DNA from 3 places in the Pseudomonas sp. S3_B08 genome. Region 1 is predicted to be linked to each of the others. Evidence: riboswitches for the same ligand, from Rfam matches in the RefSeq annotation. Region 1 holds a riboswitch; each other region holds the start of a gene.
The links. Region 1 has a riboswitch for cobalamin ahead of AB4N73_RS10150 (ABC transporter substrate-binding protein). Riboswitches for the same ligand answer to the same signal wherever they lie in the genome.

Region 2: it holds a riboswitch for cobalamin, as region 1 does, so the genes downstream of both, cobO (cob(I)yrinic acid a,c-diamide adenosyltransferase) here and AB4N73_RS10150 (ABC transporter substrate-binding protein) in region 1, are expected to answer to the same signal.
Region 3: it holds a riboswitch for cobalamin, as region 1 does, so the genes downstream of both, AB4N73_RS06695 (CbtB domain-containing protein) here and AB4N73_RS10150 (ABC transporter substrate-binding protein) in region 1, are expected to answer to the same signal.

The regions. Positions count from the first base shown of each region.
Region 1 covers NZ_CP162750.1:2,242,884-2,249,609, reverse strand. The annotation lists gene metE (5-methyltetrahydropteroyltriglutamate--homocysteine S-methyltransferase) at 1-1,012, shown strand, start outside; gene AB4N73_RS10160 (ABC transporter ATP-binding protein) at 1,223-1,987, opposite strand; gene AB4N73_RS10155 (FecCD family ABC transporter permease) at 1,984-3,000, opposite strand; gene AB4N73_RS10150 (ABC transporter substrate-binding protein) at 2,997-4,010, opposite strand; cobalamin riboswitch at 4,152-4,343, opposite strand; gene AB4N73_RS10145 (ParD-like family protein) at 4,553-4,780, shown strand; gene map (type I methionyl aminopeptidase) at 4,777-5,568, shown strand; gene AB4N73_RS10135 (ABC transporter ATP-binding protein) at 5,771-6,726, opposite strand, start outside.
Region 2 covers NZ_CP162750.1:664,142-670,867, forward strand. The annotation lists gene AB4N73_RS03140 (C40 family peptidase) at 1-131, shown strand, start outside; gene AB4N73_RS03145 (PQQ-dependent sugar dehydrogenase) at 259-1,572, opposite strand; gene AB4N73_RS03150 (hypothetical protein) at 1,639-2,223, opposite strand; cobalamin riboswitch at 2,386-2,615, shown strand; gene cobO (cob(I)yrinic acid a,c-diamide adenosyltransferase) at 2,698-3,309, shown strand; gene AB4N73_RS03160 (cobyrinate a,c-diamide synthase) at 3,306-4,688, shown strand; gene bluB (5,6-dimethylbenzimidazole synthase) at 4,685-5,335, shown strand; gene cbiB (adenosylcobinamide-phosphate synthase CbiB) at 5,332-6,240, shown strand; gene cobD (threonine-phosphate decarboxylase CobD) at 6,233-6,726, shown strand, end outside.
Region 3 covers NZ_CP162750.1:1,465,879-1,472,604, reverse strand. The annotation lists cobalamin riboswitch at 866-1,084, shown strand; gene AB4N73_RS06695 (CbtB domain-containing protein) at 1,208-1,405, shown strand; gene AB4N73_RS06690 (CbtA family protein) at 1,417-2,118, shown strand; gene AB4N73_RS06685 (cobalamin biosynthesis protein) at 2,115-2,528, shown strand; gene cobM (precorrin-4 C(11)-methyltransferase) at 2,607-3,353, shown strand; gene nfuA (Fe-S biogenesis protein NfuA) at 3,498-4,082, opposite strand; gene AB4N73_RS06670 (fatty acid cis/trans isomerase) at 4,186-6,480, opposite strand; gene metH (methionine synthase) at 6,636-6,726, shown strand, end outside.

The sequences.
Region 1 (6,726 bases):
CAAGCTCGACCTGCCGTTATTCCCGACCACCACCATTGGCTCGTTTCCGCAAACGGCGGCGATCCGTCTGGCGCGTCAGGCCTACAAGCAAGGCAAGCTCAGCGCGGCCGATTACACCGATGCGATGCACACGGAGATTCGCCACGCGGTGGAAATTCAAGAGCGCCTCGGCCTGGATGTGCTGGTGCACGGTGAGGCCGAGCGCAACGACATGGTCGAATACTTCGCCGAACAGCTCGACGGCTATGCCTTCACCCGCTTTGGCTGGGTGCAGAGCTACGGTTCGCGCTGCGTCAAACCGGCGGTGATTTTCGGCGACCTCAGCCGCCCGCAGGCGATGACGGTCGAGTGGATCCGCTACGCCCAAGGCCTAACCGACAAGGTCATGAAAGGCATGCTGACCGGCCCGGTGACCATGCTGATGTGGTCGTTCCCGCGCGAAGACGTCAGCCGCGAGGTGCAGGCTCAACAACTGGCGCTGGCCATTCGTGACGAGGTGAATGATCTGGAGGCGGCGGGAATCAAAATCGTCCAGATCGACGAAGCGGCGTTCCGTGAAGGCTTGCCGTTACGCCGGGCGCAGTGGCCGGCGTATCTGCACTGGGCGAGCGAAGCGTTCCGCCTGTGCGCCTCCGGCGTGCGCGACGAAACGCAGATCCACACGCACATGTGCTACAGCGAGTTCAACGATGTGATCGAGTCGATCGCGGCGATGGACGCCGATGTCATCACCATCGAAACCTCGCGTTCGGACATGGAACTGCTCGAAGCGTTTGAAGCGTTTGCCTACCCGAACGACATCGGCCCCGGCGTGTACGACATTCACTCGCCACGGATTCCCGATGTGTCGGAAATGGTCGGTTTACTGCGCAAAGCGGCGCAGCGTATTCCGGTGGAGCGGCTGTGGGTCAATCCGGATTGCGGGTTGAAGACCCGAGGCTGGCCAGAGACCGAAGCGGCGCTGGTGCACATGGTCAGCGCCGCGCGGCAACTGCGCAAAGAGTGGGCCTGACCCTTTACCGCCCTGGAATACATAACCTTTGTGGGAGCGAGCCTGCTCGCGAAAGCGGTGTGTCAATCGACACCATGTTGGATGACCTGACGCCTTCGCGAGCAGGCTCGCTCCCACAGAATTCGCGTTCTCCCCGTCATTCACGGCAACACACAAATCCTTTGTGGGAGCGAGCCTGCTCGCGAAAGCGGTGTGTCAGCCACCCATGCATCAGGCAAGGAAGCGCAATATCGGCGCACCATCGAACGGGTCTGTCAGATAGTGCGCCCTGACCCCGAAAGTCGTCTGTAACCGCTCCGGCGTCAGCACGTGCAGCGGCTCGCCCAGTGCCACCAGACGCCCGCGCTCCAGCACCGCCAGGCGATCGCACTTGAGCGCCTGATTGAGATCGTGCAGGGCGATCAGCGTGGTCACCGGCAGTGCGCGCACCACTTGCAGAATGCTCAACTGATGCTGGATGTCGAGGTGGTTGGCCGGCTCGTCGAGCAGCAGGATCTGCGGGCGCTGCGCCAGTGCGCGGGCGATGTGCACGCGTTGGCGTTCCCCGCCGGAGAGGCTGCGCCAGAGGCGGTTGCGCAGGTGCACGGCGTCGACGTCGACCAGCGCTTGCTCGACGATGGCGTCATCGGCCGGCGACCACGGTTGCAGCGCCGACAACCACGGCGTCCGCCCCAGCGCCACCGCGTCGAACACGCGAATGCCATCGTCGGTATCGGCCTGTTGCTCAACCACCGCGAGCGTCTGCGCGATAGTGCGCCGGGACATCTTGCCCAGCGTCCGACCGTCGAGCTGCACATGGCCCACGCTCGGTTCACGCAGGCCGGCGAGCAGTTTCAGCAGCGTGGATTTACCCGAACCGTTCGGCCCGACAATGCCCAGGGTCTCGCCGCGCTGAACGTCGAGGCTGACACCGTTGAGCAACTCGGCACCGCGCACCTTGAAGCCCAAACCAGCACAACTCAGAACCGTGTTCATCGCGCCGATCTCCGGCCTACCAGAATCAGCGCGAACACTGGCGCGCCGACCAGCGCGGTAATCACGCCGACAGGAATCACCTGACCCTTGATCAGGGTGCGTGACAGCACATCGGCGGCGATCAGAAACACTGCGCCGCCCAACGCACTGGCAGGCAGAAGACGCGCATGGCCGGTGCCGAGCAACAACCGCGCGGCATGGGGAATCACTAAGCCGACAAAACCGATCGAGCCGACAATCGACACCATCACCGCCGTCACCAGCGCGGCGCAGCCAATCAACAGAATCTGCACACGTCGCACTGGAATGCCGAGAGACGCCGCCGAGTCCGCACCAAAGGTGAACGCATCCAGCGCCCGGCGATGCCACAGACAAACAACCAACCCCAACACAGCCACCGGCACCGCCAGCCACACCGACGGCCAGCGCACGCCGCCGAGATTGCCGAGCAGCCAGAACATGATCCCCCGCGCTTGTTCGGAGCTGGCCGAGCGGGTGATCAGGAAAGCGGTGAGGGCGTTGAACAGCTGCGAGCCGGCAATCCCGGCCAGAATGATCTGCCCGGTGCCGCTGGCCGAGCCGCTGACTCGCGCCAACAGGATCACCAGTGCGAAAGCGGTCACCGCGCCGGCAAAAGCACCGACCGACAATGAAATCGCCCCGGCACCGACGCCGAGCAGGGCGACCATCACCGCGCCGGTCGAGGCGCCAGCAGAAATTCCCAGCAGATACGGATCGGCCAACGGATTGCGCAGCAGCGATTGCAGGATTACGCCACAGGTCGCCAGACCGGCGCCGCAGGCCGCCGCGACCAGCGCGCGGGTCAGGCGATAGTTCCAGACAATGCCTTCGTCGATCGGGTCGAGCACATAACCGGCGCCCCACAGCTTGTTCGCCAGCACCTGCAACACCACGCTCGGCTCGATCGAAGTCTCACCAATGGCCACGCCGCCAATCAGCGCGACCGACAGCGTCAACAGCACCAGCAGCAAACGGATCAGGCGTCTGCTCATGGCGACAGGTCGTAGCCGTTGATGGCGCTGGCCAGTTGTTCGAGGCCGTCGAAGGTGCGCAGGCTGGCCTGCATGGCCATGGCGTCAAGGATGATGATGCGGTTGTGCTTGACCGCGTCCATGTTGCGCGTCACCGGATCACTGCGCAGGAAGGCGAGTTTCTTCTGATAGTCGTCCGCCGGGAAACGTCGACGATCCATGCGCGCGATCACCAGAAACGTCGGGTTGGCCTTGGCGATGGTTTCCCAGCCGACGGTTGGCCATTCTTCATCCGACTCGACGACGTTGCGCACGCCGAGGGTGCTGAGCATGAAATCGGGCACACCTTTGTGCCCGGCCACGAAAGGCTCGATGTCCATCTCGGCGCTGGAGAACCACACCAGGGCGCTGACGTCTTTGCGCTGCTGCTTTTTCGCGGTGGCGATCGACTGCGCGAGGCTGGCTTTGAGCTGCTCATTGAGCTGCTCGCCACGCGCCTGCACATCGAAAATCGCCGCCAGTTGGCTCACGCTTTTGTAGATGCTGTCGATGCGAAACGGCGCCAGCCGCGTGCCGTCCGAACCGACGAGGTTGTCCTTGGCTTCGCAATCGGAGGGCAGCAGATAGGTCGGAATCTTCAGTTCATGAAACTGCTCGCGGGTGCCGACCGCGCCTTGCGGGCCGACCATCCATTCCAGCTCGACGGCAACCAGCTCCGGGCGTTTAGCGATCACCGCTTCGAAACTCGGCTCGTTATCGGCGAGGCGCTCGATCGTGTCGTTCTGCGCTTTGTATGTGCTCAGCACGTCGTTGAACCACAGCGAAGTGCCAACGACTTTGTCGCCCAGACCCAAGGCATAGAGCATTTCCGTGCCGGCCTGGCCGATGGTCACCGTGCGCGCAGGCGCGTGCTGAAAGGTCAGGCTGCTGCCACAGTTTTCGACGGTCAGCGGATACGCAGTCGGCGCCGCTTGCGCCAGGGGGCAAAGACTCAGAGTGGTGAGCAGGGTGGCAACGCGGGGCAGCAGCATGTGGCAGTCTCCAGAGGGAACCGTACGGGAGTGGGCGGGTACGGTTTGGAAACACACCTCGGGCGCGGTCGTGGAAACTGCGCAAGGCCGGCACGGGGAAAATGCGCACGGCACGATGTCCTTCCCGGACACCCCGCCGGTTGGTCAGTCACTGTGCCGGCAGGTCTCCTGACTGATGCGTCATCGCCACGCTCCGGCCTTCCCGGGGTTCACCCAGTGGCAGTCGAGGAGCAGGCTCGGCACCTACAGTTGCGGGGGCAGTTCCGATTGATGCGTGGAGCACCTCGGATTCCCTATTAATTCCGTGTGGAAACCGGCGCGGGCATGGTAGTCGATCAGGCCGCTGATGGGGAGCCGAATCTGCTTTGGTAGGAGCTGCCAAAGGCTGCGATCTTTTGATCTGGTCTTTAACGGGCAAGATCAAAAGATCGCAGCCTTCGGCAGCTCCTACACGGGTGCGTGTTTGCGTGGCGAAGCGTTTGCAATCCGAGGGTAAGCTTGGCTAGTATACGATCCATATACATTTCGTATCGGATATAGACATGGGCATCGTAAAGATTTCAGAGGACATGCACGAGAATCTGCGCATCTCCAGCAACGCCCTCAGCCGCTCGATCAACGCGCAGGCTGAGCACTGGATGCGCATCGGCATGCTCGCCGAGCTGCATCCCAATCTCGACCACAGCGCCATTTGCCGCCTGCTGATCCGCGCCGAACAGAATGGTGGGCTGGATCTGCAACAACTGACTCAGGAAGCCGTCAGCGCATGAGAAACCAGATCAAGATCAACACCCCGGCCGACATCGAAAAATCCCGCGCTGCCGGCAAACTCGCCGCTGAAGTGCTGGCAATGCTGGTGCCGCATGTGAAGGCTGGCGTGACCACCGATGAGCTGGATCGACTGTGCAACGATTACATCGTCAATGTGCAGAAGGCGGTGCCAGCCAATGTCGGTTATCACGGCTTCCCGAAAACCGTCTGCGCGTCGGTCAACGATGTGGTGTGCCACGGGATTCCATCGGGTACGCCATTGAAAGACGGCGACATCGTCAACCTCGACATCGCGGTGATCAAGGACGGCTGGTTCGGCGATACCAGTCGCATGTATGTGGTGGGCGAGGCGACTCGTGAAGCGCAGCACCTGATCAAGACCACCTACGAAGCCATGTGCGCAGGCATCCGTGCAGTGAAGCCGGGCGCAACGCTGGGCGATATCGGTCATGCGATCCAGCGCCTGGCGGAGGCGGAGGGCTTCAGCGTGGTGCGCGAGTACTGCGGCCATGGCATCGGCAAGGTCTATCACGACGAACCGCAAATCCTGCATTACGGCTTTCCCAATCAAGGGCTGAAGCTTAAGGCCGGGATGATTTTCACCGTGGAACCGATGCTCAATGCCGGCAAACGCCATGTGAAGAACATGCCGGATGGCTGGACCGTATTGACCAAGGATGGCTCCTTGTCGGCGCAGTGGGAGCATATGGTCGCGGTGACGGAGACCGGGTTTGAAGTGCTGACGGCTTGGCCGGATGAGATTGAAGGGTACCGGGCCATTGGCTAATACCGTGTCGCCTGCTTGCCCTCACCCTAGCCCTCTCCCAATGGGAGAGGGGACTGACCGAGGTGTTGTGCGAGATACGCCGACGTGCGATACCGAGTCGAACTTACATTTTGAACAGCATTAAGATCGGCTCCCTTTCCCCCTCGCCCCCCGTGGGGGAGAGGGCTGGGGTGAGGGGGTAGATCCAACTGACTCAGCGCAATCAGTGAGCACCGGCAGCCTTGTTCAAGTCGCTCTCGGTCCACTCGGTATAAACACAAGCATCCGCCGTCGCCCAGCGCACCCGTACCGGATCGCCGGCCTTGAGCGGCATGCCCGCTGCCGATAGCGCTTTCACCGTCATCGACGTCCCGCCCGCAGTCACCACGCTGCAGGTCTGGCTTTCACCGAGAAACAGCACCTCCACAACGTTCGCCGACACCTCATTCCAGCCCGCTGCCAGCGGCTCATCCAGCGCCTGCTGCGTGCTCAGCGCCAAGGCCTTTTCCGGACGCACCATCAGCAGCACATCCTGATCAGTGTGCAACCCGGACGTCAGCCGAATCGACAACGACTGGCCCTCGAAACTCGCCGCTGCATTGCCTTGCGCCTTGAGCTTGAGGAAGTTCGAATTACCCAGGAACGACGCGACAAATGCATTCGGCGGATTCTGATAAAGGTCATAACCACTGCCCAGCCCGACAATCTTGCCGTGGCTGAAAATCGCGATGCGTTGCGACAGACGCATGGCTTCTTCCTGGTCGTGGGTCACGTACACGATGGTGATACCCAGGCGTCGGTGCAGTTGGCGCAGTTCATCCTGCAAGTCCTCGCGCAGCTTCTTGTCCAGCGCGCCCAACGGTTCATCCATCAGCAGAATGCGCGGCTCGTAAACCAGCGCCCGGGCGATGGCAACCCGTTGTTGCTGGCCACCGGACAGTTGCGAAGGGCGGCGATGGGCGAACTGTTCGAGTTGCACCAGCTTCAACATCGCATCGACGCGCTTTTCGCGCTCGGCCGCAGCCAGTTTGCGAATGGTCAGAGGGAAGGCGATGTTGTCGCGTACCGACAGATGCGGGAACAGCGAGTAACGCTGAAAGACCATGCCGATGTCGCGCTTGTGCGGCGGCACGTTGACCAGCGACTGGCCGTTGACGAGGATCTCGCCGCTGCTCGGTG
Region 2 (6,726 bases), 1.6 Mb from region 1:
GGCGCTTCGTGCATGCGCCGGCCACGGGCGGCACGGTCAAGCTCGATAGCCTGTCGAAGGCGTATTGGCAGAAGGCGTATCTGAGCGCCAAGCGGGTGTTGCAGCCGGGGCAGCTGGCGCATAACCCCTAGTGCGTATGCATAACTAAATGTGGGAGCGAGCCTGCTCGCGAAGGCGGAGTGTCAGTTGACAATGATTTGACTGATAAACCGCTTTCGCGAGCAGGCTCGCTCCCACATTTTTTGCTTCGCGCTTAACTTACTTGCTGGCAGAAACGCGCCACACCTTGTTGCCCACATCATCTGCCACCAGCAAGCCACCTTGCTGATCGATCACCACGCCCACCGGGCGGCCCAGCGCGTTCTCGTCCTTGTCGAGGAAGCCGGTCAGCACATCCACCGGCTGCCCGGTCGGCTTGCCGCCAGTAAACGGCACGAAAATCACCTTGTAGCCACTGTGCGGTTTGCGGTTCCACGAGCCGTGTTGGCCAATGAATGCGCCTTCCTTGAATTGCGCCGGCAAGCGGTTGCCCTCGGCGAAGGTCAGGCCCAGCGAAGCGGTGTGCGGACCGACCGCGTAATCCGGAGCGATGGCCTTGGCCACCAGATCTGGATTCTGCGGTTTGACCCGCACATCGACGTGCTGGCCGTAGTAGCTGAACGGCCAGCCATAGAAGCCGCCATCCTTGACCGAGGTGATGTAGTCCGGCACCAGATCGCTGCCGATTTCGTCACGCTCGTTGACCGCTGTCCACAAGGCGCCGCTGGTGGGTTCCCAAGCCAGGCCGTTGGGGTTGCGGATACCCGAGGCGAAGATGCGGTGGTTGCCGGTCGCACGATCGACTTCCCAGATCGCCGCGCGGCCTTCTTCCTGATCCAGACCGTTTTCGCCGACGTTACTGTTCGAGCCGACGGTGACGTAGAGCTTGTTGCCGTCCTTGCTGGCGATGACGTTCTTGGTCCAGTGGTGATTCAGCGTGCCGCCGGGCAAGTCGACGACTTTGATCGGTTGGGTCTTGATCTCGGTGGCGCCCGGCTCGTAGTTGAAGCGCAGCAGGCGGTCAGTGTCGGCTACGTACAAATCGTTGCCAACCAGCGTCATGCCAAATGGCGAGTTGAGGTTCTGCAGGAACACCGTGCGGGTTTCCGCGACGCCATCGTGGTCGGCATCACGCAGCAGGGTGATGCGGTTCGGGCTGGGCACGCCGGCGCCGGCCTTGCCCATGACTTTCTTCATCACCCAGCCACGAATGCCTTTGCTGTCATCGGGCTTGGGCGGCGCATTGGTCTCCGCCACCAGCACATCGCCGTTGGGCAGCACGTAGAGCCAGCGCGGGTGATCGAGGCCTTCGGCAAACGCGGCGACCTGGGTGCCGGCCGCTGCGGTCGGTTTCGCGCCGTCCGGCCAGCCCACCGCCGGGGCGATGTTGACTGTCGGGATCAGCGTCTTGTTCGGTTCGGGCAGTTTCGGTGACGGACCGGTGCCGTCGGAGACTTGCAGGCTGGAGGTTTCACCGCAGGCGGCGAGCCCGCCAGCGACGGCGATGATAAGAGCGAGTTGGGCCTTGCGCATTGCTGATCTTCCCTATGAATGCATTCCTAAACATAGAGGAGGGCGCAGGCCCGATGGTTCAACTGCTCAACCGCGGGCTTCCTTGAACAGCATGGCGATGCCCGGATGATAGTTGCCCGCGTCGCTGTGCAATTTGCGATAGGCGTAGGGGAAATACCAGGCCACGGCGCAGGTGTGTTCCTTTTGCAGGTCGTCTACCATGTCCTGCAATTCTTCGGGGCTGGCGCTGTGCTGAGGTTTTTGCGGAGCAACAAAGAGGCAGCCGAGCTTGAGATCGCTGGCGTAACTGATGCGCTTGGCATCGGCGGTGACGTCGAGCAGTGCCTGGGTCAGGTTGAGGTTGTTGACCCGTGGCCAGCGTTGCGTGGCCTGAATGAACGCGCGGTCTTCGGCGCCGGCAATCAGCAGGTCGGCGCGAGCATTGCGTTCGCCTTCTTCGTTCTGTTTGCGCGTGGCCGTGTCGTTCAGCGTGACCATTTCAGCCATCCACGCCGCTGCCGAGAGCAGGCCGAGATTGGCTTTCTCGTCGTGCCAATATGGCGTTTCGTTGTCGCCGCGTACGGTGTTGTAGCGATCGATACAGTCAAACCAGCGTTCCAGCACCGGGCGCAGAAATTCCAGGCGCGGGTTGCTGATGATCATGCCTTGCATCGTCGTCATCCTTATTGTTGTAGTGGGCTTTTCGGGAAAAGCATGGCTCTTTGATATCACTTGTCGCAGTCTGGCACAAGATTGCCGCTGCACAATGGATCAACGGCAGTTATTCGCGCGCAAAGCGCCTCTTCAATTGACGCTCCACCCCCAACCCTCTAACCTTCGCCGCTTGTTTCAGGTGCTCTGTGGCCCCGCGTCGACAGAGTGAAACAGGGAAGCCGGTGAGGGTGGTCTTCAAGCGAAGCCACGACGATCCCGGCGCTGCCCCCGCAACGGTAAATGAGTGAAAACTGCGCCTTGAGCCACTGCCTCGAAAGAAGCGGGAAGGCGCGCAGTCCGGCGAAACGCCGCTCATGAGCCCGGAGACCGGCCTGATCCATCTCAGCGGCATCACGGTGGGCGATGCCAGGCTTTTTGCCGTCTATTCTTGTGCCTGCCCGCCGTTATCCAGCCTCAACGGAGAGCTCCCCCATGACTGATTCCCCCGAGCGTGACGAACGCCATCTGGCGCGCATGCAGCGCAAGAAAGCCGTGATCGACGAACGCATCGCCAACTCTCCCGACGAGTGCGGCCTGGTGCTGGTGCTGACCGGCAACGGCAAAGGCAAGAGCAGCTCGGCGTTCGGCATGCTCGCCCGCGCGATGGGCCACGGCATGCAGTGCGGCGTGGTGCAGTTCATCAAGGGCCGCAACAGCACTGGCGAAGAATTGTTTTTCCGCCGCTTCCCCGAGCAGGTGCGTTTCCACGTCATGGGCGAAGGCTTCACCTGGGAAACTCAGGATCGTCAGCGCGACATCGCCGCTGCGACCGCCGCTTGGGAAGTTTCGCGTGAATTGTTGCGCGACCCTTCGATCGGTCTGGTGGTGCTCGATGAATTGAACATCGCCCTCAAGCACGGCTACCTCGATCTCGATCAGGTGCTCAGCGATTTGCAAGCGCGCCCGCCGATGCAGCACGTGGTGGTCACCGGTCGCGGCGCCAAGCCGGAAATGATCGAGATGGGCGACACGGTTACCGAGATGGGCATGCTCAAGCACGCCTTCCAGGCCGGGATCAAAGCGCAGAAAGGCGTCGAACTTTGAAGCCACCACGTCACTGCCCCGCGGTGTTGATCGCCGCGCCGGCCTCCGGTCAGGGCAAGACCACCGTCACCGCCGCACTCGCCCGTTTGCATCGCAATCAGGGGCGCAAGGTGCGCGTGTTCAAATGCGGCCCGGACTTTCTCGACCCGATGATCCTCGAGCGCGCCAGCGGTGCGCCGGTGTATCAACTGGACATGTGGATGGTCGGCGAGCAGGAAAGTCGCCGGCTGTTGTGGGAAGCCGCCGCCGAGGCTGACCTGATTCTGATCGAGGGCGTGATGGGCCTGTTCGACGGCACGCCATCCAGCGCTGATCTGGCGCGCCACTTCGGTGTGCCGGTGCTCGGCGTGATCGACGGCACCGCCATGGCGCAGACCTTTGGCGCCTTGGCGCTGGGCCTGGCCAAGTATCAGCCGGACTTGCCGTTCGCTGGCGTGCTGGCCAACCGCGTCGGCACCTTGCGCCATGCGCAATTGCTCGAAGGCAGCCTCACCGAAGGTCTGCGCTGGTACGGTGCGCTGTCCCGCGAAACCGGTATCGAATTGCCGAGCCGCCACCTCGGCCTGGTTCAGGCCAGCGAATTGAATGATCTGGATCTGCGCCTCGACGCGGCCGCCGATGCGCTGGCCAGCAGTTGCGAGGTCGCGCTGCCACCCGCCGTAGAATTCGCCGCGCCTGAGATCATCGCCGCCGAGCCTCTATTAAAAGGTGTGCGCATCGCCGTTGCCCGCGATGAAGCCTTTGCCTTCACCTATGGCGCCAGTCTCGATCTGCTGCGGGCTATGGGCGCTGAATTGCGCTTCTTCTCGCCGATCCGCGACACGCAATTGCCCGAGGCGGACAGCCTGTATCTGCCGGGCGGCTATCCAGAGTTGCATCACGTCGCGCTGGCGCAAAACGCTTCAATGCTGGCGGCGATCCGCGCGCACCATGCGGCGGGCAAGCCGTTGCTCGCTGAATGTGGCGGCATGCTTTATCTGCTTGATTCTCTGACTGACGTGGAAGGCACCCGTGCTGAGCTGGTCGGTTTGCTCAAGGGCGATGCGGTGATGCAGAAGCGTCTGGCGGCGCTGGCGTTGCAGGCGGTTGAATTGCCGGAAGGGGAGTTGCGTGGGCATACCTATCATCATTCCCTGACCACCACAGAGCTGACGCCGATTGCCCGTGGGCTGAGTCCCAATGGCGGGCGCGGCGCTGAGGCGGTTTATCGCGAGGGGCGGATGACGGCTTCCTATGTGCACTTTTATTTTCCGTCGAATCCGACTGCGATTGCGGCATTGTTTGCGCCAGATCGTGAGGCCGCCTTCGCGAGCAGGCTCGCTCCCACAATGGATGACCTGAACCCTGTGGGAGCGAGCCCGCTCGCGAAAGGCCCATGACCGACAACACATTCTCCGAAGCCGAACGCGCAGCGGTCTACAAGGCCATCGCCGAACGCCGCGACATGCGCCACTTCACCGGCGGCAGCGTCGAGCCGCAGTTGCTGCGTCGTCTGCTCGAAGCCGCTCATCAAGCGCCGAGCGTCGGTCTGATGCAGCCCTGGCGCTTCATTCGTATCAGCGATCGTGCTCTGCGCGGGCAGATCCGCGATCTGGTGGAAGAAGAGCGCATCCGCACCGCCGAAGCCCTTGGCGAGCGCAGCGATGAGTTCATGCAACTCAAGGTCGAAGGCATCAACGACTGCGCCGAAGTGCTGGTCGCAGCGCTGATGGACGATCGCGAAAAACACATTTTCGGTCGGCGCACGTTGCCGGAAATGGACATGGCCTCGTTGTCCTGCGCGATCCAGAATTTGTGGCTGGCCTCCCGTGCCGAGGGCCTGGGCATGGGCTGGGTCTCGCTGTTCGAACCGCAGGCACTGGCGGATTTGCTCAAGTTGCCGGCCGGTGCCAAGCCGCTGGCGGTGTTGTGTCTCGGCCCGGTCAAGGAATTCTATCCGGCGCCGATGCTGGTACTTGAAGGCTGGGCGCAGGCGCGGCCGCTCAACGAGTTGCTGTACGAAAATTATTGGGGAGTGAGTCAATGAGTGTGGCGTTGCTGAGTGTCGCCGCAGTAGCGCTGGATGCGCTGCTTGGTGAACCGAAACGCTGGCATCCGCTGGTGGCGTTCGGCAATTTTGCCGGGCGCATCGAGCAACGCTTCAACGCCGGCGGCCGTGGCTGGCGCAGCCATGGTGTGACCGCGTGGGTGCTCGCGGTGCTGCCGCTGACTCTGCTCGCCACCGCATTTTCCTGGGCGCCCTATGTGGGCTGGATTGTCGAGATTCTCGCGCTGTATTGCGCCCTCGGCATGCGCAGCCTCGGCGAACATGTCGCGCCGGTCGCGGCTGCGTTGCGCGCCGATGATCTGGACGAGGCGCGCAAGCGTGTCGGTTATCTGGTCAGCCGCCAGACCGATGAACTCGACAGCACTGCCGTGGCCCGTGCCGCCACTGAATCGGTGCTGGAGAACGGCAGCGATGCGGTGTTCGCTGCGCTGTTCTGGTTTGCCGTCGCCGGCGCGCCGGGCGTGGTCCTGTATCGCTTGAGCAATACCCTCGATGCGATGTGGGGTTATCGCAACGAACGCTTCGAGCGTTTCGGCTGGGCGGCGGCGAAAATCGACGACGTGTTGAACTACATTCCTGCGCGTCTGGTGGCATTGACCTACGCGCTGCTCGGCAAGACCCGCCTCGCGCTGAAGTGTTGGCGCACCCAAGCGTCGCAGTGGGACAGCCCTAACGCCGGCCCGGTGATGGCGGCCGGTGCCGGTGCGCTGGGCGTCGAGTTAGGTGGACCGGCGATCTATCACGGCGAACTGCATGAGCGCCCACAACTGGGCGAAGGTGCGCCGGCGGATGCCGATTCCATTGACCGTGGCTGGCAATTGGTCCAGCGCGGCGTATGGTTATGGCTGCTGATGCTTTGCCTGGGGGCGGAATTTTATGCTTGAGCACGGTGGCCGGTTGCGCAAGGCTGCACTCGATTACGGGATTGCCGAAGCCGACTGGCTCGACCTGTCCAGCGGCCTCGCGCCGTGGCAGTTCCCGATCCCGGAGATCCCGCTGCGCGCCTGGGCGCGCTTGCCGGAAACCGACGACGGTCTGGAACAGGCCGCCTGCGATTACTACGGCGCCGCGCAGGTGTTGCCGGTGGCCGGCTCGCAAATGGCCATCCAGTTGCTGCCGCGTCTGCGCCGGGCCGGCAAGGTCGGCGTGTTGTCGCCGTGCTATGCCGAGCATGCCGAAGCCTGGCGGCGCAGCGGTTACATCGTCCGTGAAGTGCTCGAGCAGGAAGTCGAGTTCTTTCTCGACAGCCTTGATGTGCTGGTGGTGGTCAATCCGAACAATCCGACCGGCCTCAGCCTGACCCCGGCACGCCTGCTCGACTGGCATGCGCGGCTGGCGCAACGCGGCGGCTGGCTGGTGGTCGACGAAGC
Region 3 (6,726 bases), 780 kb from region 1:
TCAATGGTCGGTGAGTCTGAAACTGGGGGTATATCCGTTGCTGCGGTAACGGCTTCTTATGGTTTCGCTCTTACAGCGAGTCCCTTTTTCAAACGCCAAAAAGGAACCAAAAGGCTTTGCCCCGGCGTACGGCCCGCTCGCTGGGGCTCGGGGTACCTTCGTTACGGGACCGATCCGGGCGCAGCGGCTACGGTTTGCTTCGCTGCACCTCCTTCCGCTGTGTACGACTGCGTCGTACGGTCGCTGCGCTCCCACCCCCGGATCGATCCCGTAACGAAGCCTGCCGAAGGGGCAAAAGATCAAAAGCCAGAGCAAAAGCAAAGGCAAAGGCAAAAGATCGCAGCCTTCGGCAGCTCCTACAGTTGGATCGCGCACCAGCTCAAGAACAGGTCGGCTGTCAGGCCGCCTTCGCGAGCAGGCTCGCTCCCACAAAAGCAAAAGCAAAGCAGCGCAGCTGCCCGCGGCGAAGCCGCACCACTCAACAATGAGCGCAAGCTCGAGTGCTCTTGATCTTGATCCACCGGCGACGTCGGAAGGCTGAGTGGAGGGATTGATCCGGGCGTGGGAGCGCAGCGACCGTACGACGCAGTCGTACACAGCGAGTGTAGGTGCAGCGAAGCAAACCGGAGCCGCTGCGCTCGGATCAGTCCCGGAGCGAAGGAAGCCGAGCCTGCGAGGGCCGAACGTAGGAGCAAGCCTTTTTGGGTACTTTTTCGGCGTTTGGAAAAGGTGACTCGCCGTAAGGGCGAAACCCTAAGCCGCCGTTACCGCAGCAACGGATATACACACAAAAACATCAGAAAAATACCCCCACCGCAGTACCGAAAACTCCCGGAAATTGACTAAAAACCCAAACCCATGTTCTCCTGCACACCTTGTTACGGGTGCCCCTCACAGGGTGAAACGGGAAACCGGTGAATCATGTGCTTTACTCAAAGCCATGTCAGTCCGGTGCTGCCCCCGCAACGGTAAGCGAGCGAAGCGTCAGATCCACTGTGCCCCGGCATGGGAAGGTGATGCTTGCAGGTCGGCGACCAGCCAACCCCTCGCGAGCCCGGAGACCGGCCCGCAACACCCAGCACGCGCAAGCGCCGCTGAACACAAACAAACCCGCGGTGGGCGGGCGCTGTTCGAAATCCCTGCGTGCCCGGCCCGCAGGGATTTTCATGCGCTCTGTTTACCCGCTGACATTTCAGAGGGAAGCGCTATGTCGATCATCAGTAACACTGTCAGCCACACTGACCCCATTTCCAGCAGCACCACACTCGGCCAACGCGTCGCCGCCGCCCTCTTTGCCTCGATCCTCGGCGCCAGCCTGGTCTGGTTCGCCGGTTTCTCGCACATCGAAGCGGTGCACAACGCCGCCCACGATACCCGCCACAGCGCCGCGTTCCCGTGCCACTGAGGCCTGCCGAAATGATCAAGCGTATCGCGCAAACCGCAGGCTTCACCGGCTTGCTGGCCGCCCTGCTGCTGACCTTGCTACAGAGTTTCTGGGTATCACCGTTGATTCTGCAGGCCGAAACCTTCGAGAAATCCGAACCGGTCGCGCAAGTCCACGAACACGCCGCCGGCACCGCCGCCCACAGCCATGATGGCGAAGCCTGGGAGCCGGAAGACGGCTGGCAGCGTGTGGTCTCGACCACTGGCGGTAATCTGGTGGTAGCGGTGGGTTTCGCCCTGATGCTCGCCGGTCTTTATACCCTGCGCGCGCCGACCAAGACCTCGCAAGGGCTGCTCTGGGGTCTGGCCGGTTATGCCACGTTCGTTCTCGCGCCGACCCTGGGCCTGCCACCTGAGTTGCCGGGCACAGCCGCCGCCGATCTGGCCTCGCGGCAGATCTGGTGGATCGGCACTGCCGCTTCGACCGCCGTCGGTCTGGCACTGATTGCCTTCAGTCGTCACTGGCTGATGAAGCTTCTCGGTGTGGCGATTCTCGCCGTGCCGCATGTGATCGGCGCCCCGCAACCGCAGGTGCATTCGATGCTCGCTCCAGAGGCATTGGAAACCCAGTTCAAAATCGCTTCGCAGCTGACCAACGTCGCGTTCTGGCTGGCCTTGGGCCTGATCAGTGCATGGTTGTTCCGCCGCAAAAGCGCAGGCCCATATCAGGCATGACCGATGACCGCGCAGCGCCGACCCTCGTGGTCGGCCTCGGCTGCCAGCGGGGCTGCCCGGCCAGTACGTTGCGTGCGTTACTCGATCAAGCGTTGCAGGCGCACCGCATCGAGCTGCGAGCGGTCAAGGCTTTGGCAAGTATCGACCTCAAGCGCGACGAACCGGGGTTGCTGGAACTGGCCACACAATTGAACCTGCCGCTGCAGTATTTCAACAGTGCCGAACTGGCGCCCTATCAGCAGCGCCTCAGCCATCAATCGCAGATCGCCTTTGAGCGCACCGGCTGCTACGGCGTGGCGGAAAGCGCCGCGCTGGCGCTCGCCGAGCAACTGATTCAGGCGCCGGCGAAACTGCTGATCCACCGGCAGAAATATGCGCAGGCCACGCTGGCATTGGCCGGCGCTGCATAAAATCCCGATAATCCCCGCCATCGATCATGAGCACGCTTCATCTGCAGTGTGCCTGCGCCTCTTCACAAGGATTCAACGATGACCGTCTACTTCATCGGCGCCGGCCCCGGCGACCCGGAACTCATCACCGTCAAAGGCCAACGGCTGATTCGCAGCTGCCCGGTGATTATCTACGCCGGTTCGCTGGTACCCGCAGCGGTGCTGGAAGGTCATCAGGCCGAAATCGTGGCCAATAGCGCTGAACTGCATCTGGAACAGATCATCGATCTGATCAGGACTGCCCATGCCCAAGGCCAGGATGTGGCCCGTGTGCATTCCGGAGACCCAAGTCTGTACGGCGCGATTGGTGAGCAGATCCGCTACTTGCGTGAGCTGAACATTCCTTTCGAGATCATTCCGGGCGTAACCGCGACGGCGGCATGCGCAGCGCTGCTGGGCGCCGAGTTGACCCTGCCGGACATTTCGCAAAGCGTGATCCTGACCCGTTACGCCGACAAGACCGCGATGCCCGCCGGCGAAGAACTGGCGAGCCTGGCGCAGCACGGCGCGACCATGGCCATTCATCTGGGGGTCAATCATCTGGAAAAGATACTGGTTGAACTGCTGCCGCATTACGGCGCGGACTGCCCGATTGCCGTTATTCACCGCGCGACATGGCCGGATCAGGACTGGGTGGTAGGTACATTGGCGGACATTGCCGCAAAGGTCGAGGCCAAAGGCTTTCGGCGTACGGCGCTGATCTTGGTTGGCAGGGTGCTGGGCAGCGAGGTGTTCAGCGAGTCTTCGTTGTATCGGGCCGGGCATGCGCATCTTTATCGCCCTTGAAGACGCTTTCGCGAGCAGGCTCGCTCCCACAGGTGATTGCATTTCAATGTGGGAGCGAGCCTGCTCGCGAATGGGTGCGGCAAAAGTTACCCATAAAAAAACGGCGCTCACGGGGCGCCGTTTTTCATGTTCGCAGCGAACACCTTAGTAGTAGGCGTTTTCTTTCTGCGTGTGGTCGGTCACATCGCGTACGCCCTTGAGCTCCGGGATGCGCTCGAGCAAGGTGCGCTCGATGCCTTCCTTCAAGGTTACGTCAGCCTGGCCGCAGCCCCGGCAACCGCCACCGAACTGCAACACGGCGATGCCGTCCTCGACCACATCGATCAGGCTGACCTGACCGCCGTGGCTGGCCAGCCCCGGGTTGATCTCGGTTTGCAGGTAGTAGTTGATGCGCTCGTTGACCGGGCTGTCGGCATTGACCATCGGCACTTTGGCATTTGGCGCCTTGATGGTCAGCTGGCCGCCCATGCGGTCGGTGGCGTAATCAACGACCGCGTCATCGAGAAACGCTTCGCTGAACGAATCGATGTAGGCGGTGAAGCTTTTCAGCCCCAGCGCGGTATCTTCAGGTTTCTCTTCGCCCGGCTTGCAGTAGGCAATGCAGGTTTCGGCGTACTGGGTACCAGGCTGGGTGATGAAGACACGGATGCCGATGCCCGGGGTGTTCTGCTTGGAGAGCAGATCAGCCAGGTAATCATGGGCGGCGTCGGTAATGGTAATAGCGGTCATAAAAACTCCTCGCAGGCGTGGGCGCAGTTTACGCCAATCGGCGCGGCTGACAAAGTCCTAGTATTTTTGTCGGGAAAGAATCTCGTAACACGCCTGCGAATCATCAAAGGTTCTCGTACCGGTTCATATCCAGCACGCCCTCTTCCACCGGGTCGGTTTCGTGGATGTATTGGCTCAGATCGTGGAAATACAGCCAGAACTGCGGATGACTGCGCCGAATGCCCCAGCGCTCGACGATCTTTTCGAACCGATTGACATCCCTGGCGTTTTCCATGGCATCGACAAACGCCGGCACCTGCTCGGCCGGGATGTTGAACATGAAATTCGGGTAACTGCTGAGCACGCCCGGATAGATCGTCAAGGTGTCGAGCCCCGACTGATAGCGCAGCGATTCACCGAGCAGAAACGCCACGTTGCTGTGGGCGCGGTTGCGCAGCACGCTGTAGACCTCGCGCTTGCCGCTGGCGGTTTCGACACGCAGCAAGGTCGCTTCGGGCATCTGGTCGATGACTTTCAGTCCCGCTGCCGGGCGCGAGGCCAGACGGCTCAAAGCCTGCTCGGCATTCTGCAACGCCGGATCGATATTCGGTCGCGAGCAATAAGCGCCGTCGCAGCGATTGATCGGGTCTGGCCGCGCGTTCAGATCACCGTAGCGCGCCAGCAACTGCATGGCGAAATCATGTTTCGGGTCTTTTTCGTCGAGCTTTAATGCGGTCGGTTTGTCGTCATCGATGGCCTCGTAATCGAGCCACATCTTGAATTGGCCGCCATCCTGGTACCAATCGTTGAGGTAGTCCTCGCGCGAGTCGGCGGGCATCAGGCGCAGGAAGTTCTGCTCCGCGCCGTTACGGATCAGATCGAAATACAGACGGGTCTGCGCCTGATGGGAAACGTTGCCGAACACGTCGAAATTGACCGCGAGCTGGTAGTAGGTGCGTTCCAGCAGCGGATAGTCGAACAGCCACATGGTTTGCGGCACCTCTCCGATAAGCCCCTTGGTCACCGAAGCGCTGTCGAAGTGGCGGAAAATGCTCAGCAAGGCGTTGTCGTTGCCGGCCCACAGCGTCGACCAGCTCGGCGCCGGCAGATCGGCATAGCTGTCACGGCGCAGTGCCTCGTATTCGTTGCGCTTGTCGCGGTAGTTGCGCCACAGACTCAGCACGCTGCCGACATCGTCGTTCTGCCCCGGCATCGCCAGCAGCGGCGTGGCCTGGCCGCGGTAGTTCGGGTCGGTGATATAGAGATCATGTTCCGGCGCCTGGAACAGCGCCCAGAAGTTGTCGCGGATCACGTCGGTCGCGATCTGCCCACGGCACACCGGGCCGCGAATGAAGGTGCGGACGAAGTATTCAGCGTTATCGAGCATGAATTGATAGCGCGCCTGCGCCGGAATCGCCTCGAAGGTGGCAAACGGATTGGCGCGGCTTTGCGGCCCGTAACCCGGTAACGCGTTGACCTGCCAGTTGCCGCTGTAGAACAGGCTCTTGATCCGGGCCATTTTCGCCGCGCTCAGCAGATAAGTGATGTGCGTCTTGTGCACGATCACCCCTTGCACCGGCCACAAGCGGTAATACACCTGCGTGCCCGGGTCGTCGTTGGGGCGGCGAGTGGCGATCAGATCAATCGGCTGGCCGCTCGGCGTGCGCGAACGCACCCACTGGAAATAATGCCCCGGCTCGCCGTCCTTGAAATAGATGTGCGCCAGATACCAGTGCTCGAACAACCAGCGCCCGACCAGACTTTGCCGAGCACCGGGAGCATTGAGCAGGTTCTCCCACTGCAGGATCTGCATGGCCTCTTTGGCACTCGGCGCCAGGCTCTGTTCGTCGATCGGCGCGCCAGACGCCAGCCAGCGCTGCAAGGTCTGGTATTGCTGGTCGGTCAGGCCAGTGACCGCCAGCGGCATGCCCTCTTTCGGGTGCGCGCCGGCATATCCGTCGAACTCCGCAGGCATTGCGCATAGATTGTTGCGATTGAGCCCAAGAACAATCTCTTCTGGCAGTTTGGCGTTCGGCGTCAGCGGCGTCTTGTGGCCGAGTTCAAGCATCCGTGCCATCAGCGCGGCCTGACTGCCCTGGGCGTCGAGCACCGAATAGAAGTCTTTCTGTTGCCAGGCGCGCTTGCCGAAGGCGTCGTAAAACAAGCGCGTGGTCGGTGCCGCCTGGGTGCGTTCGCCGTCATATACCGGCATCTTGCTCGCGCCACGGGCGGCGCCTTCGCCACTGCCGAGATTGAGCTGACAGGCCGAGTCATAGCAGGCATGGCAGGCTACGCACTTCTCGGTAAAGATCGGTTGGATATCGCGGGTGTAGGAGATGGAAGAAGAGATGGCAGGATCTTGCGCCGCAACGCTCCCGCTCAGGACCAGCAACCATAAACTGATGAAGCGGTGCGGCATGCTGCTGATCTCGATGATAAAAAAAGGCTGCGATTCTACCGTTATGACGCTCGCACCAACATGAGCGATATTCATGCAAAAGCTGCACATGCTCCAAAAGCGCACAGGTTTGCTATGATCGCGCTCCTTCGTAATGGTCTTTCCGAGTAGTCCACATGTCCGATCGCAGCGTCCGCCTTCAAGCTCTCAAGCAAGCCCTCAAAGAGCGCATCCTGATTCTCGACGGCGGGATGGGCACGATGATCC